One region of the Weissella sp. ESL1177 genome, then DNA from elsewhere that is predicted to be linked to it. Evidence: predicted binding sites of a transcription regulator. Region 1 holds the regulator's gene; each other region holds the start of a gene.
The links. Region 1 encodes Rex, which represses fermentation and respiration genes when NADH is low (regulators of the CRP and FNR family bind a similar motif). Its sites were predicted from a motif close to TTGTGAANTANTTCACAA; they were not measured.
Positions count from the first base shown of each region.

Region 2: a site for Rex is predicted at 1,749-1,766, ahead of AC3B5D_RS04340 (glycerol dehydrogenase). Genes of this name have one in related genera too.
Region 3: a site for Rex is predicted at 1,444-1,461, ahead of adhP (alcohol dehydrogenase AdhP). Genes of this name have one in related genera too.

Region 1 is NZ_CM176591.1:274,740-279,209, reverse strand. It holds gene AC3B5D_RS01410 (folate family ECF transporter S component) at 1-442, shown strand, start outside; gene AC3B5D_RS01405 (hypothetical protein) at 567-881, opposite strand; gene AC3B5D_RS01400 (metal-dependent transcriptional regulator) at 1,071-1,727, shown strand; gene AC3B5D_RS01395 (redox-sensing transcriptional repressor Rex) at 1,808-2,443, opposite strand; gene AC3B5D_RS01390 (DEAD/DEAH box helicase) at 2,728-3,999, opposite strand; gene AC3B5D_RS01385 (Gfo/Idh/MocA family protein) at 4,021-4,470, opposite strand, start outside.
Region 2 is NZ_CM176591.1:910,321-914,790, reverse strand. It holds gene AC3B5D_RS04350 (iron-containing alcohol dehydrogenase family protein) at 1-750, opposite strand, end outside; gene AC3B5D_RS04345 (tautomerase family protein) at 1,047-1,436, shown strand; gene AC3B5D_RS04340 (glycerol dehydrogenase) at 1,809-2,906, shown strand; gene AC3B5D_RS04335 (helix-turn-helix transcriptional regulator) at 3,010-3,837, shown strand; gene AC3B5D_RS04330 (SRPBCC family protein) at 3,909-4,340, shown strand; gene AC3B5D_RS04325 (amidohydrolase family protein) at 4,453-4,470, opposite strand, start outside.
Region 3 is NZ_CM176591.1:17,442-21,911, reverse strand. It holds gene AC3B5D_RS00080 (sugar MFS transporter) at 1-145, opposite strand, end outside; gene AC3B5D_RS00075 (LacI family DNA-binding transcriptional regulator) at 340-1,356, opposite strand; gene adhP (alcohol dehydrogenase AdhP) at 1,532-2,548, shown strand; gene AC3B5D_RS00065 (type 1 glutamine amidotransferase) at 2,733-3,401, shown strand; gene AC3B5D_RS00060 (magnesium transporter CorA family protein) at 3,616-4,470, opposite strand, start outside.

The DNA.
Region 1 (4,470 bases):
ATTCGGCACTGCTACCATCAAAGTTGGCTTTACGTTCTTGATTGTCGGAGTGATTGCTAAGTGGTATGGTCCCTTTTGGGGAATGCTCGTTGCAATTTTTACTGATGTCATTAGTAGCTTAATGAATGGTTATGGTTATTTTTGGGGCTTTACTATTTCCGCAGTAATTGCAGCCGCTGTTTATGGCTTTTCTTTCTATGGCCGCCAAACGCTTTCTTGGTTACGGATTATTTTAACGGTTACAATCGTTTTGTTAATTGTTAATGTCATCTTAAACACGTTATGGGTTGTCATGATTGGTAACATTCATAATTCACAAACGATTACTTCTCTACTTTGGGTACGTGTCATCAAACAACTTGTTTTTTTACCAATTCAAAGTATTTTATTATATCTACTGCTGAATAACACAACCATTGATCAACTACATCAAAAAATTTAATTAAAAATTATTTTATAATGCAAACAAAAAAGGTCGATCAGCTTCCACCATCTAGGGAGTTGATCGACCTTAATTTGCATCCAAATGACTAATTATAGAAATTAGAACTATTTTTAACCTATTATTAGTAACTCCGATGCACAGTTAAGCCAACTTCTCGACAAGCAACTTCAAAAGAACTCGCAAATTTATTACGAACATCTGGCGTTGAAAAACATAATTTTGTTTCAGTGTTAATATCACCACAACCAATTCGATAAACACAACTATCATAAACCTGACCAACATAAACTTCTGGCCGACAAGTCAGTGTTTCTTCTAGTGCTGTTGCTAATTGTTGTACAGTCTGCTCTGAAATATCACGTGAGCTTTGTAATAGGTGACGAATTAAGGTACATCCCCCTAACTTGTTCTCTTGGCATACTTTCATTTCCTGCATTTTGAGCCTCCAAAACTTGTTTCTGACTGTTGTCAGTTGCTGATTAAATTTTACATAATTATCATAACCTAAAATCATTTTTTTATCAAACGTATAATTAGTTTCATTTTTATAAAATACATTATCTGCCATTTCATGGTATAATTAATCATATTAACTATTTCACAACAAACGAGGAAATTTTACATTATGACCGAATCTATTTCTAAAACCCAATATCTACAAACAATCTTAGAATTAAGCGGTGGCGATGAGTCAACAAAAATTTCTAATAACCAAATTGCTGAACATTTAAACGTCACTCCTTCATCGGTTTCTAATATGCTGGCAAAACTACAAGAAGCTGGCGAAGTTGATGTTGTGCCTTATTATGGTGTCACACTCACAAAACCTGGTCGTGAAACAGCCCTCCGTTTAATCCGTGCCCACCGTTTAATTGAAACATTTGGTGCAACAAAATTAGGCTTATCAATTTCAGAAGCCCACTCAAACGCTGATCACCTTGATCACGATGCTAATGATCAATTTATTAACGCCCTAGATAAGTACTTAGGTTTCCCAAAATTAAGTCCCCAAGGTCTCAGCATTCCTGATATCGACCATCATTATTCACCAAAATCATTACGTTCATTACGTGAAGCAAAAGATAATGAAACTGTCACTATCAACAGCTTTACTGAAGACTTAGAACTATTACAATATACTGAAACACTACACCTAGGATTAAATACAACTTGGACAATTAAAGAGCGTTTGCCATTTGATGGTCCCCTTGTTTTAGTTTCGGGTGATCAAACAATTCAAGTAACACAACATGCCGCTGACTTTATTTATGTCAACGACTAGTCATTCCAAAAAAGCACATCAGTTACCAAAATTGGTTCCTGATGCGCTTTTTTATATTATATTGGTTAATGATCGTTGTCTTATTTTTCTCCAAAATTGTTGATAAAATACAAAAGCGTTTGCAGCTCATTTGTTAAGTCAACGTTTTGTACACGGACAGACTTTGGCACATCCAAGCGTAATGGTGTAAAGTTTAAAATACCACGAATGCCTGCGAATGCTAGACGCTTGGCAACATCTTGTGCTACATTGGCCGGTACTGTCACAATTGCGACATCAATTCGTTGATCAATGATTTGCTTTTCTAAATCATCCAAACTATAGACAGGAATACCCGACTGGATCGTATTAACAATTTCTGGATTAACATCAAAAGCTGCTGCAATTCGTGCATTAGAACTTTGATGAAAATTGAAGTTCAATAAAGCTTGTCCTAGATTTCCGACTCCTACCAATGCGACTGAAGCTAATGTATCTTGATTAAGAATTTCACCAAAAAAATTCATTAATGCCTCAACATCGTAGCCATAACCACGCTTACCAAGTGCGCCGAAATAAGAAAAATCACGTCGAATCGTTGCGGCATCAAATTTCACAGCTTCGGATAATTCGTTTGATGAAACGCGGACAGTCCCAGAGTCTAACAGCAATTTCAAATAACGATAGTAAATTGGCAATCGCTTTGCCGTTGCTCTAGGAATATCATGTTCAACCATTAGTTCGACCTCTTTTTTTAAAATTAACTATTTTCACAAACATTTCCAAAGATTGTGAAACTCATATTAGTTATTATCATAACATATTTAATCATTTATGTGAACTAACTAACAATCGAACATTCACAAAATAACTATTTTTTGTAAACGTTTTCTAAATACCATCATTAACAAACACAGCATCTTTCAGCACGCCTCGCTCAAAAAGGACCATTAATCTAGCTAATCTGACTAACTAGATCAATAGTCCCTAAACCTATTTTAAAATTTCATAATGCCCATGATTAATGCTTTGGCTTACCTTTGTTTTTACGATGCTTTCTTTGCGCTCGTTTTTCTTTTGCAAACCGTTCTTCACGCGATACAATGACTTTTTTCCCTTCATGTTTACCCTGTCTTTTAGTTGTTGTCCCAGTTACCTGTTTAATAGGTCGATCATGATGAGTTATTGCCGTAGTTGCTGACCTCACGGCTTGCTTGCGAGATACCTGGCTACCAGAAACCGTTTGAATATCAACTGCTACCATCTTTTTTAAATCACGCAAGTCATGATCATTACCAAAAGAAATCACTAATCCTGACTTACCCATACGACCAGTTCGCCCTGCACGGTGCGTATAAGTTTCACCATCACGTGGTAAATCAAAATTGATTACTGCTGTTAAATCAGGAATATCCAATCCTCTCGCACCAACATCTGTCGTCAACAGAAATTTGGCAACACCTTTTTTAAAATGCATTAATGATCTCGCACGCGTCGTACTTGAGTCACCTCTCACCAAAGTTGCCATGGCAACATGTTCATGTGCTAAAAAGCTAGCCGTAATTTTAAGTTGCTTTGTCGTATTAAAAAATACTATCGCTTGAAAGTTCTTTTGGGCAGCTAACTGACGTAACCGTTTTTGACGTTGATCATGTGCGGTTGGCCAAAATTCATGTTTAATCGTTGTTGGCATCATAACATGACGCTGATCAATTCGTATAAACTCTCTATCAAATAAACCGTTAGCAATGGTTGTATCAACTTCAGTAGCACCAAATAGTGCCACTTGGATGTCTTTATCATTGATAATGTCCCAAATATGATCAATTTGATTTGCTGTATCATCACGCAATAATTCATCAGCTTCATCTAAAATTAATGTTCGTAATCGTTTTAGTTTCAGCTTGCCACTATTCATCAACTCATTCACACGACCAGGTGTACCAACCAAAATTTCAGGGTGCTTTTTTAACCGGTCAACTTGATGCTTGATGTTTGCCCCACCTGTCAACGACAATACTTTTAGTGATAACACATTAGCCCACTCACGAGCAACACGTGTTGTCTGCATTGCTAATTCTTGTGATGGCGCTAAAATTAATAACTGTTCACCATCATCTGGTACTAATTTTGGTAACAATGGCCAAATGAAAGCTAATGTTTTCCCGGTTCCTGTTGGTGCAAGCGCATCAATTGACACACCTGCTGCCAATGGTTCTGCGACTGCTTCTTGAATGGGCGTTAGTGACTGAAACCCAATCGTTGTTAATCGCTCTTCAAAACGAGAGTCCATGTTTTCTCCTTCGTCTGTTACTTATTTTTCATCTGCTGGGAAGACAATTCCCGCATCTTGACGCAAATCAAATAGTACTTGATTGACTGTTTGACTCAGTGTCAATAATGCTTGATACTCTGTTTCAGTTTCTGTAGGATGTTTTAACATGTCAGCAAATTTGACAGCTTCAGCAACCATTGGATTTTCTAAAGGTGTTTTACTTAGTTTTTGTTGACCACCCTCAGCATCGTGATAAGTGACATCCACTACTTCAGCAATATTACCAATAACCAACGTGTCACGCCGACCTAGAATTTCAGATTGCAAATAGCTATTTGAACCCTTACCAAATTCAATCGTGACATCAAAATCTGCATAACGTAGAATAGCAATTCCACGCCCATCTGCCCCATTCCGAAGTGTTGTTGCAAAGTAATGACTTTTTTGCGGCTTACCGAATAATTTAATTGCTGCATAAATTGGATAAAC
Region 2 (4,470 bases), 640 kb from region 1:
ACGACCATAGTCATCACCCCAACCGCCAACAGTTCCTGCCATAACAATAATCGTTTCAGCAACCTGGCGCCATCTTGGTGTTAACTGACCTGCGCGCATATCATTTACGGCGCCAATAGCATGCTTGAGCAAAATTTCTTTACAGTTACGGCCCATTTGTTGTGAAATCATTAGGGCAATTGTATATGCGTTTTCAGGTAATTGTTCAAAAATAAGTTCAGATTCATAGAATTTTGCTAAGGTATCACCAATACCAGCCACAAAATAATCAATTGGTGAATTTAGAATAACCTGTGGATTTAATAACATTAAATTTGCGGTTTCTAAATAGATTTGATGATCAATATGTTCACCGGATTCTTTGTAGTGGACAGAAATAGCAGACCAAGGTGCGCAATTACTAGCTAAAGTTGGTATTAATACAAGGTAACGATGGGTTCCTGTTGTGACACTTTTAGCGGTATCAAGAACTTTACCACCACCAAGACCAACGACCATATCAATTTGATTCTCATCTGCAATGCTTCGTATCCGAGCAATTTCTTCATATGAACATTCACCGCCAAAAGGCACGTCAATGACTTTAACATTAGTTGGCCAATCGGGTAAGTACGGTTGTGCAGCCGCTAAAGATTTCTCACCATGTAAAAATAATAATGACTTAATATTTAATTCATTAATAAATTCTGGTAAATAATTGTAAGCCTCATTATCTGAAATATAACGCTGTGGTCCACTTTGTGAAATCATATGATGCTCCTTTATAAATTAATTAATAAACCTAACAAATTATCTGTGTAACGGGTTCATTAGTAACGTATTATCGACCTAAAAAAATAAAAAGTCAATTACTTTTTAATTAAATTCTAATTATTTTAATTTATCGATATTGTTTATTGTTGTTACAATATTTTTATTAAAAATTTCTTCATATATTCTTGCATTTAATCTTGTCATGTTGAAAATATGATTAAATGAAAGTATGTTTTTGTATTAATCAGTTAATTTCAGTAGAATGATAGGTAAACAGAAGGGAGATTCGTGTGATGCCACTTGTGAGATTTGATTTAATTAAAGGACGTACAAAAGAGGATATTGAGAATATTCTGAAAATTACGCAAATAACTGTAGTCAATAATTTTGGGGTTGATCAACGAGACTGCTATCAAATTGTAACGCAACATGAGCCCTATGAAATGAATATTCAGGACACAGGATTGGGTTTTGAACGGAGTCAAAATGTGCTGGTTGTCTCGGTGACTAGTCGGCCTCGAAATGAATCTGATATTAAGAATTTTTATGCGGAGTTAGCCCATGAATTGGCAGCACACAAGTTAGTGGCTGAAAATGATTTGATGGTTAATTTTACGATCAACGGGGATGCTAATTGGAGCTTTGGCTTTGGTGAGGCACAATTTTTAACGGGGAAACTTTAAATAGCAATGATGTTTGGAGAAATTGGAACACAAGTTGTTATGACACCCTTAAACGTGTTTCAAAAAAATGACGTCTTACCAACAACAAGCACCTAATTGTTGTTACAATCGTCTTTAGAACGTCTTTTATTTCATTCTCGTTTTGTTATATTTTGTAAAAAATATGGTTGATAATGATGGCGTATGCAATATAGATTGGTAAGCATCAATAAATGATAACTTATTTACCAGCGTCATACGGGTAAATTGCACGTTTTGAAAAATTTTGAGCAAGTTGCTGGTCATATACCTTCAGATTTGTTAGACTTTATTTAGTGAAATAAATCACAAAATAAGAACCGTAAATTTTTCATATGGGGGATAATAAATATGATTAAAGCATTTTCAAGTCCAGCACACTATGTTCAAGGAAGTGGGGTATTGGATCATCCCAAGGAATACCTTGAAAACTTTGGACAAAAACCAATATTATTGTGTGATGAGATTGTTTGGGGAATTGTGGGTGAAAAATTAAGTCATACCTTATCATCTGATTTTATGGTAACGCATGTGACCTTTGGTGGTGAAGCGTCAGAGGAGGAAATTGATCGAGTCGTTGCCATTGGTGAGAAAAATGCAAATGATTTTATTATTGGTTTAGGTGGTGGTAAGACATTAGATACGGCAAAAAATATTGCTGATACATTGCAAATTCCTGTTGCTATTTTACCAACAGTAGCTTCAACAGATGCACCTTGTTCAGCATTGTCGGTACTCTATACACCTGAAGGACAATTCACTAATTATGCTTTTTATGATAAGAATCCAGATATCGTTTTAGTTGATACAAAGGTTGTTGCTAATGCACCAGTACGGAATTTAATTGCTGGTATTGGTGATGCGATGGCTACGAATATTGAGGCACAAGATGTTGCAAGAGGGTATAATAATTCAATGTTAGGACAATCACCAACACTGGCATCTTTGGCGATTGCACAAACATGTGAGGATAATTTGTTTGCGCACGCCCATGAAGCTGTTGCTGCGACAAAAGCTCATGTTGTGACAGCAGCGCTAGAAACAATCGTTGAAGCAAATACGTTACTAAGTGGTATTGGCTTTGAAAGTTCAGGGTTGGCTGCTGCCCACGCCATTTATAATGGTTTTACCGTTTTGTCTGGTGAGAGTGAAAAAATGATGCATGGTGAAAAAGTTGCCTATGGATATCTTTGTGAACTAGTGTTAGATAATGTTCCAACGGAAGTATTAAATAAATATATCGATTTTAATCAATCATTAGGTTTGCCAACAACTTTGGCTGATTTACACTTAGAGAATGCAACATATGATGATTTCTTAAAAGTTGGTCAGCAAGCAACGATTCCAACAGAGACAATTCATCAAATGCCGTTTGAAGTAACTGCGGAAGATGTTGCTAATGCGATCATGACTGTCGATAGCTATGTTAAAAATAGAGAAAAAAAGAATTAATAATATTTAGATGAGAAGATTTGGTTATAAAATAGCTGAGTCTTTTTTAGTGACTGCTTGTATAATGTATTTTAAGTACAGACTGTGTTGGAGGAATCGAACAATGAAAAATCAATTGGGAAGTTCATTAAAAAAAATTCGTAAACAACAGCATCTTTCACAGGACGCTGTTGCACGAGGTATTTGCGCACAGTCAATGTTATCAGCTATAGAGAATGGCAAGTATATGCCGAATGCACGTTTGTTGCTATCTTTGTGTGACCGTCTTTCAGTTAGCTTAGATGAAATTAGTTTATCTAGTGATTTTTTGATCTCAACTAATAAACAGTTTAATCAAGTACTTTCCAAATTGTGCAACCAACATCAATATGAAGACTTAAAAAAATTTTTGCTAGATAAAAATACAATTGATAGTGTTCAAACAGCAACACAAACACAAGCCTATTACTATTACTTAAGTATTGTGAATGTGCAAGTTGATGCAAATCTTTTAGAAGCAGAACACAATATGAAATTATCTCTATCTAATGACAACAGGCTTAAAAATAAATCTGTTTTAACAAGACTAGGCCTTATTTCATTAGGCGTTATACAAGCGAAAAAAGGTTTTTTTAAACAAGCAACAGACTTAATTAATGAAGCAATGGATGAATTAATTAGCATGAAGTATGAAGAAAATTTGAACATCGTTTTTTATTTAGCAGCTTTAATTAATTATGAATGCGATCATAAAAGTGTCGCTTTAGAATGGGCACTTAAGGGAATTGATTATATTACCACTCATAATTCGCATTATATGTTAGCAAATCTATATCGATTAATTGCGCAAATTGCAAAAGATAATGAAAAGGAAGATGAACGACTAGAAGCACAACAACATAGTGATTTTTTAAGAGAACTTTTTGATGAAAAAATAAATGAGAATTTATAAATATCAGTATTCTGATTATGAAATATTTTATTTATTTAATACATTAAGACTATCAAGTATTGGAGGACTTAATGATGAATCAAAAAATTTTTTCAAACGTAATTATTGCTAACACAAGTCAAGTACAGATCGCTAAAATTTTGTCAAACCCACAAACTTTAATAAAATGGGTACCAGAAATCACATTAGTAAAGCAAGAAGGCGACCACTTCGTAATTACTAGAAGTGGTTCGGCAGTTAATCAATATGAGAAAATTACTGTCAAAACAGAAGATGGTATTATCGGATATACGAGTACTAGTGGTAATTTATCATATGAAATTATATTTAAATTAAAGGGTAATCATGAACAAACGACTGTTCAAGAAGATGTTTATTTAGCAGAAAAGGCGGAGATACATTTACCGTTACAATTACTGAAACCAATTGCAAAGCATGCTCTTAATATCAACTTAAATCATTTAAAGACATATGTTGAGCAGGTAGGTCATATTGAAAAATAAAGAGACAAAAAAGATCAAAGTGAAGATAAATCCTTCATTTTGATCTTTTTTCATTTTAATTGAAATGGCGCTGTCTTAGTTTTCTAAGTTTAGGATATTCGGTAAATGTGATTTACTGTTTTACAACTGG
Region 3 (4,470 bases), 260 kb from region 1:
ACAAATGTGTCGTTACAAACATAATAAAGTAGGTCGACAACGCGCCATAGAAGACATCGTTACCAAAAGCACCAAAGGCATAGGACACTCTAGAAACTATTTTTTGTAAAGCTGTTTGCTGTGACTGATTGTTTATTTCTTCCATAATGTTTCCCCTATCATTATTTAAGTTGATTATTTTGAGATGTAGCATTAGTAAGTTTGTTTACTTGTTTACCAGCCTACAAATAGAATTGTAATCGCTTTCTTTAAATTAATCAACTATTTATTTTACTTGTTTACTTACAATATGAAAAAAAGCGCTATGTCGTTCATAGCGCCAAATATGATTGATATATTTTATATACTTTCACGTCTGATAATCTTAGAATTCATTGTTAGTTGAATAGCTGACTGTCGTTCACCAATTAATTTTTCACGGACTAAATTAATCGCTTCCTTGCCCATCTCTTTTGCTGCTGGACGTACTGTCGTTAAAGATGGAAATAAATATTTTGCCATTTCAATATCATCAAAGCTAACAACAGCAATATCAGTTGGTATTTTATAGCCTGCTTCTTGAATCGCTCGATAGACACCCATCGCCTGTAAATCATTACTAGCAAATATGGCAGTTGTTGTTGTTTGCTCGTCTAAAATCTTTTTCATCACTTGCATTGCTGCATCAGAAGTCCAATCAGTAATATATGTATTAATATTTTCCCCTAATTTATGAAGAATCATCCAGTCTAAATAGGATTGGTGACGTACATCTAGTAAACTAGATTTTTCAACACCAACTTCTCCAATAAGATTCTTTTCACCCCCAATAAAAGTAATGTTACGGTGACCATTGGCATAAAGCAAATTTAGCAGTTGATTCGTTTGACGATCAAAATCATTTCGAACAACATCAAAATTATCAAAATTTCGACTATCATCGATAATAATAATATTTTGATTATATTTATATATTTTTAACAATAAATCTTCTGTTAATAACCCAATAACGATGACAGCACCATATATTGATAAATTTTCCCATTCAATCGTTTCTAATGCTGGTAACCTAATCTCATCCGCAATTTTCATACCCCATAGTAATGCCTGCTCATTAACACCGGCCATAATTTGTTGGAAATAAGGATCCCCCAGTTCTTGGTTTGTTGTTAATGCAGTCACAATTGCCAAATGTAATTTATCCACCTGATTCCTATTAGCAACATTTGATAATTTATAATTCAGTTGATTAGCTATTTGCCAAACACGGTCTCTGGTAACATTTGATACTGAAAAAGTTGCATCTTGATTCAATATTCTAGAGACAGTTGCCTTAGATACACCTGCTAATTTTGCAATATCTTGAATATTCGCCATATATTCCTCCACTACACACCGTCGTCATTAGTTAATATCATACCATTTTAAAATTGACATAGATAATTTTTGCTAAATTGTCTTATTTTGTGATTTTTTTCACTTTACGCCGTTGTGTCTTTTTGTTATGATTTAATTGTTTCGAGGGATACCTATTATTTTGGAGGAAAGTATGATGAAAGCTGCCGTTGTTAGAGATAGCTGTGATGGCTACGTTGATATTAAAGATGTTACCTTACGTGAGTTAAAATACGGTGAAGCACTTATAAAAATGGAATATTGTGGTTTATGTCACACAGATTTACATGTTGCCGCGGGGGATTTTGGTAAAGTTCCTGGTCGCATTATCGGTCATGAAGGTGTTGGTAAAGTCATTAAAATTGCTGATGGTGTCACTAACTTAACCATTGGTGATCGCGTTTCAATTGCTTGGTTCTATCGTGGCTGTGGTCACTGTGAATATTGCACAACTGGCCGTGAAACATTATGTCGAAATGTACAAAATTCTGGTTTCAATGTTGATGGTGCGATGGCCGAAGAATGCATCGTCCCTGCTGATTATGCCGTTAAAGTACCCGATGGTCTTGATCCGATTGAAGCAACTTCATTAACTTGTGCCGGTGTAACAGTTTATAAGGGCTTAAAAACTGGCGATGTTAAACCTGGCCAATGGGTTGAAGTTGTTGGTACTGGTGGTTTAGGCAACTTAGCTGTGCAATACGCACATCGTGTTTTTGGTGCCCATGTGGCTGCGGTGGATATTGATGATGACAAATTAGCTGCCACAAAATCACTTGGCGCTGATTTAACAATCAATTCTCGTTCTGAAGACGCATCACAAATTTTACAAGAAAAAGTTGGTGGTGTTCACAGTGCCCTCATTACTGCAGTTAGCCCGGCATCGTTTACAACAGCAGTTAATGCGCTTCGTCCCGATGGTACTTTAGTTGCCATTGCACTCCCTAAAGGTGAGATGGGATTAAATATTTCGAAAACTGTACTAGATGGTATCAAAGTGGCCGGTTCATTAGTCGGCACACGACAAGATTTGACTGAAGCTTTCCAATTTGGTGCTGAACATCAGGTTAAACCAATTGTTCATACACGTAAACTATCGGAAATTAACAATATTATTGACGAAATGAAAAACAATCAAATTGTTGGTCGTATGGTCGTTGACTTTACCCACTAAATTTTTCTCGTCTGTTTTTAATGAATTGGATCATCAATGAACGATTAACATGGTTCAATTGATGATCCTTAACTATTTTCTCAAAGATTTTAAATCATGATGTTTTTTAATATAATCGCCTGTTTACAAATCATTAAATTGTGGTAAGTTAATTTTAATTAAAAAATAGAGGTAACTTACAATCATGAGGATCAATATTTTACAACATACGCCTAATGAAGGTCCCGGTACTATTCTAGACTGGGCCAATGAACATCATCATAGTGTTTATATTTACCATCCTTATCAGTTTCATCTGCTGCCTACTGCCAATGAAACTGATTTACTTGTCATTTTAGGTGGTCCAATGAGCCCAAACGATGATCTGCCTTGGATTCATCAAGAACGAGCACTGATCAAACAATTAATTCAAGCGAATAAACCAATCTTTGGTGCTTGTTTTGGTGCCCAGCAAATCACAATGTCTCTTGGGTACAGTGTTCATAAATCACCTGTTAAAGAAGTTGGTTGGGCACCAATTTATGTCCAAACTGATGCCATTCCCAATATACCTCAAAAATTAGTCGTTTTGCATTGGCACGAAGAGATGTTTGACATACCAACAGATGCTAAGCTGCTATTTAGTAGCGACCATCTAGCAAATCAAGGATTTATTTTCAATCAAAACGTTGTTGGTTTACAATGTCACTTGGAACCTAAGCAATTAAATATTCGCGAAATGGTTGTTAACGATGCGGCGTATATTTCTAATTCCGTCTTAAACCAAACAGCAACTGACATTTTAAATCACGCAATCCCTATTGAAAATAAACAAGCAATGTTTGCTATATTAGACGATATCACAACTAAATAATGTTACTAACATTTGTAAAAAAAGACAGTTTAACTATCACAACAGTGACATGAAGTGCCCCATAATCGTTAGATTTTTATATCTAACAATTATGGGGTACTTCAATATTCGTTAAACTGTCTTTTTTATGATGAAGTTGAGCATAACGTTAATTTACTCTGATAATTGCCAAATGACTACTATATCAACGATATGATCAATAGATCTAATCTTACTATCTTCTCTTTCTGACCAACCAAATGATAGCCGCAATGAATATGAGTGTCATTACTAATGTACCAAACCATGCCCATGTGCCTTTTGCTAATGGCAAATGCATATTCATCCCATAAAATCCGGAAATAATTGGTGGTATCGCTAAAATTAATGACCAAACTGTTAAAAACCGCATCGTATCATTTAAAGAATTGTTCAAAATATTATTATAAGTATTGGACAATTTTTCAACTAAATCCGAAGTATCTTGTGTAATTTGTTGACTCTGTGCCGTCTCTATTTCTACGTCGGCAACTAGATCACGTTCACGTTTTGTCAATGATAATTCATCAGAATCAGAATCGCTACTTAATTTCATTTGTTTGATAGCCATGACATTATTATCTGTTGCTGTCGTCAAATGGACCAACTGATTACTTAAAGATGCTAAATGCTCAATTTGCATATTGGTTGGATTTTTACGGAATTTAGATAAGTTTTCTCGGCTATTATTGATCTCATCAATTTGATCCATGTATTGGTCATTTAGATGCCAAAGTAAGCGTAGCAATACCGTCATAATACTCACTAATGGTAAATCATTTCCCGAAAATATTTTTTCTAATTCATCATTTACTTGAGTAACCGCAATTGGTACCACAGAAACCAATGTTTCTTTCGTAACAATAAAACTCACAGGTTTAACTTGATAGGTCTCTTTTTCTTTAATAATGACTTGCCAAATCAGCATGCCAATACCAGTTTGTTCATTATAATCAAAACGTGACCGCTCACGTGGATCTTGCACATATGACTGAAATTTATTGGTTAATTCGAATGTTTTTTGTAATTGTTGGACATCTTCATATGATGG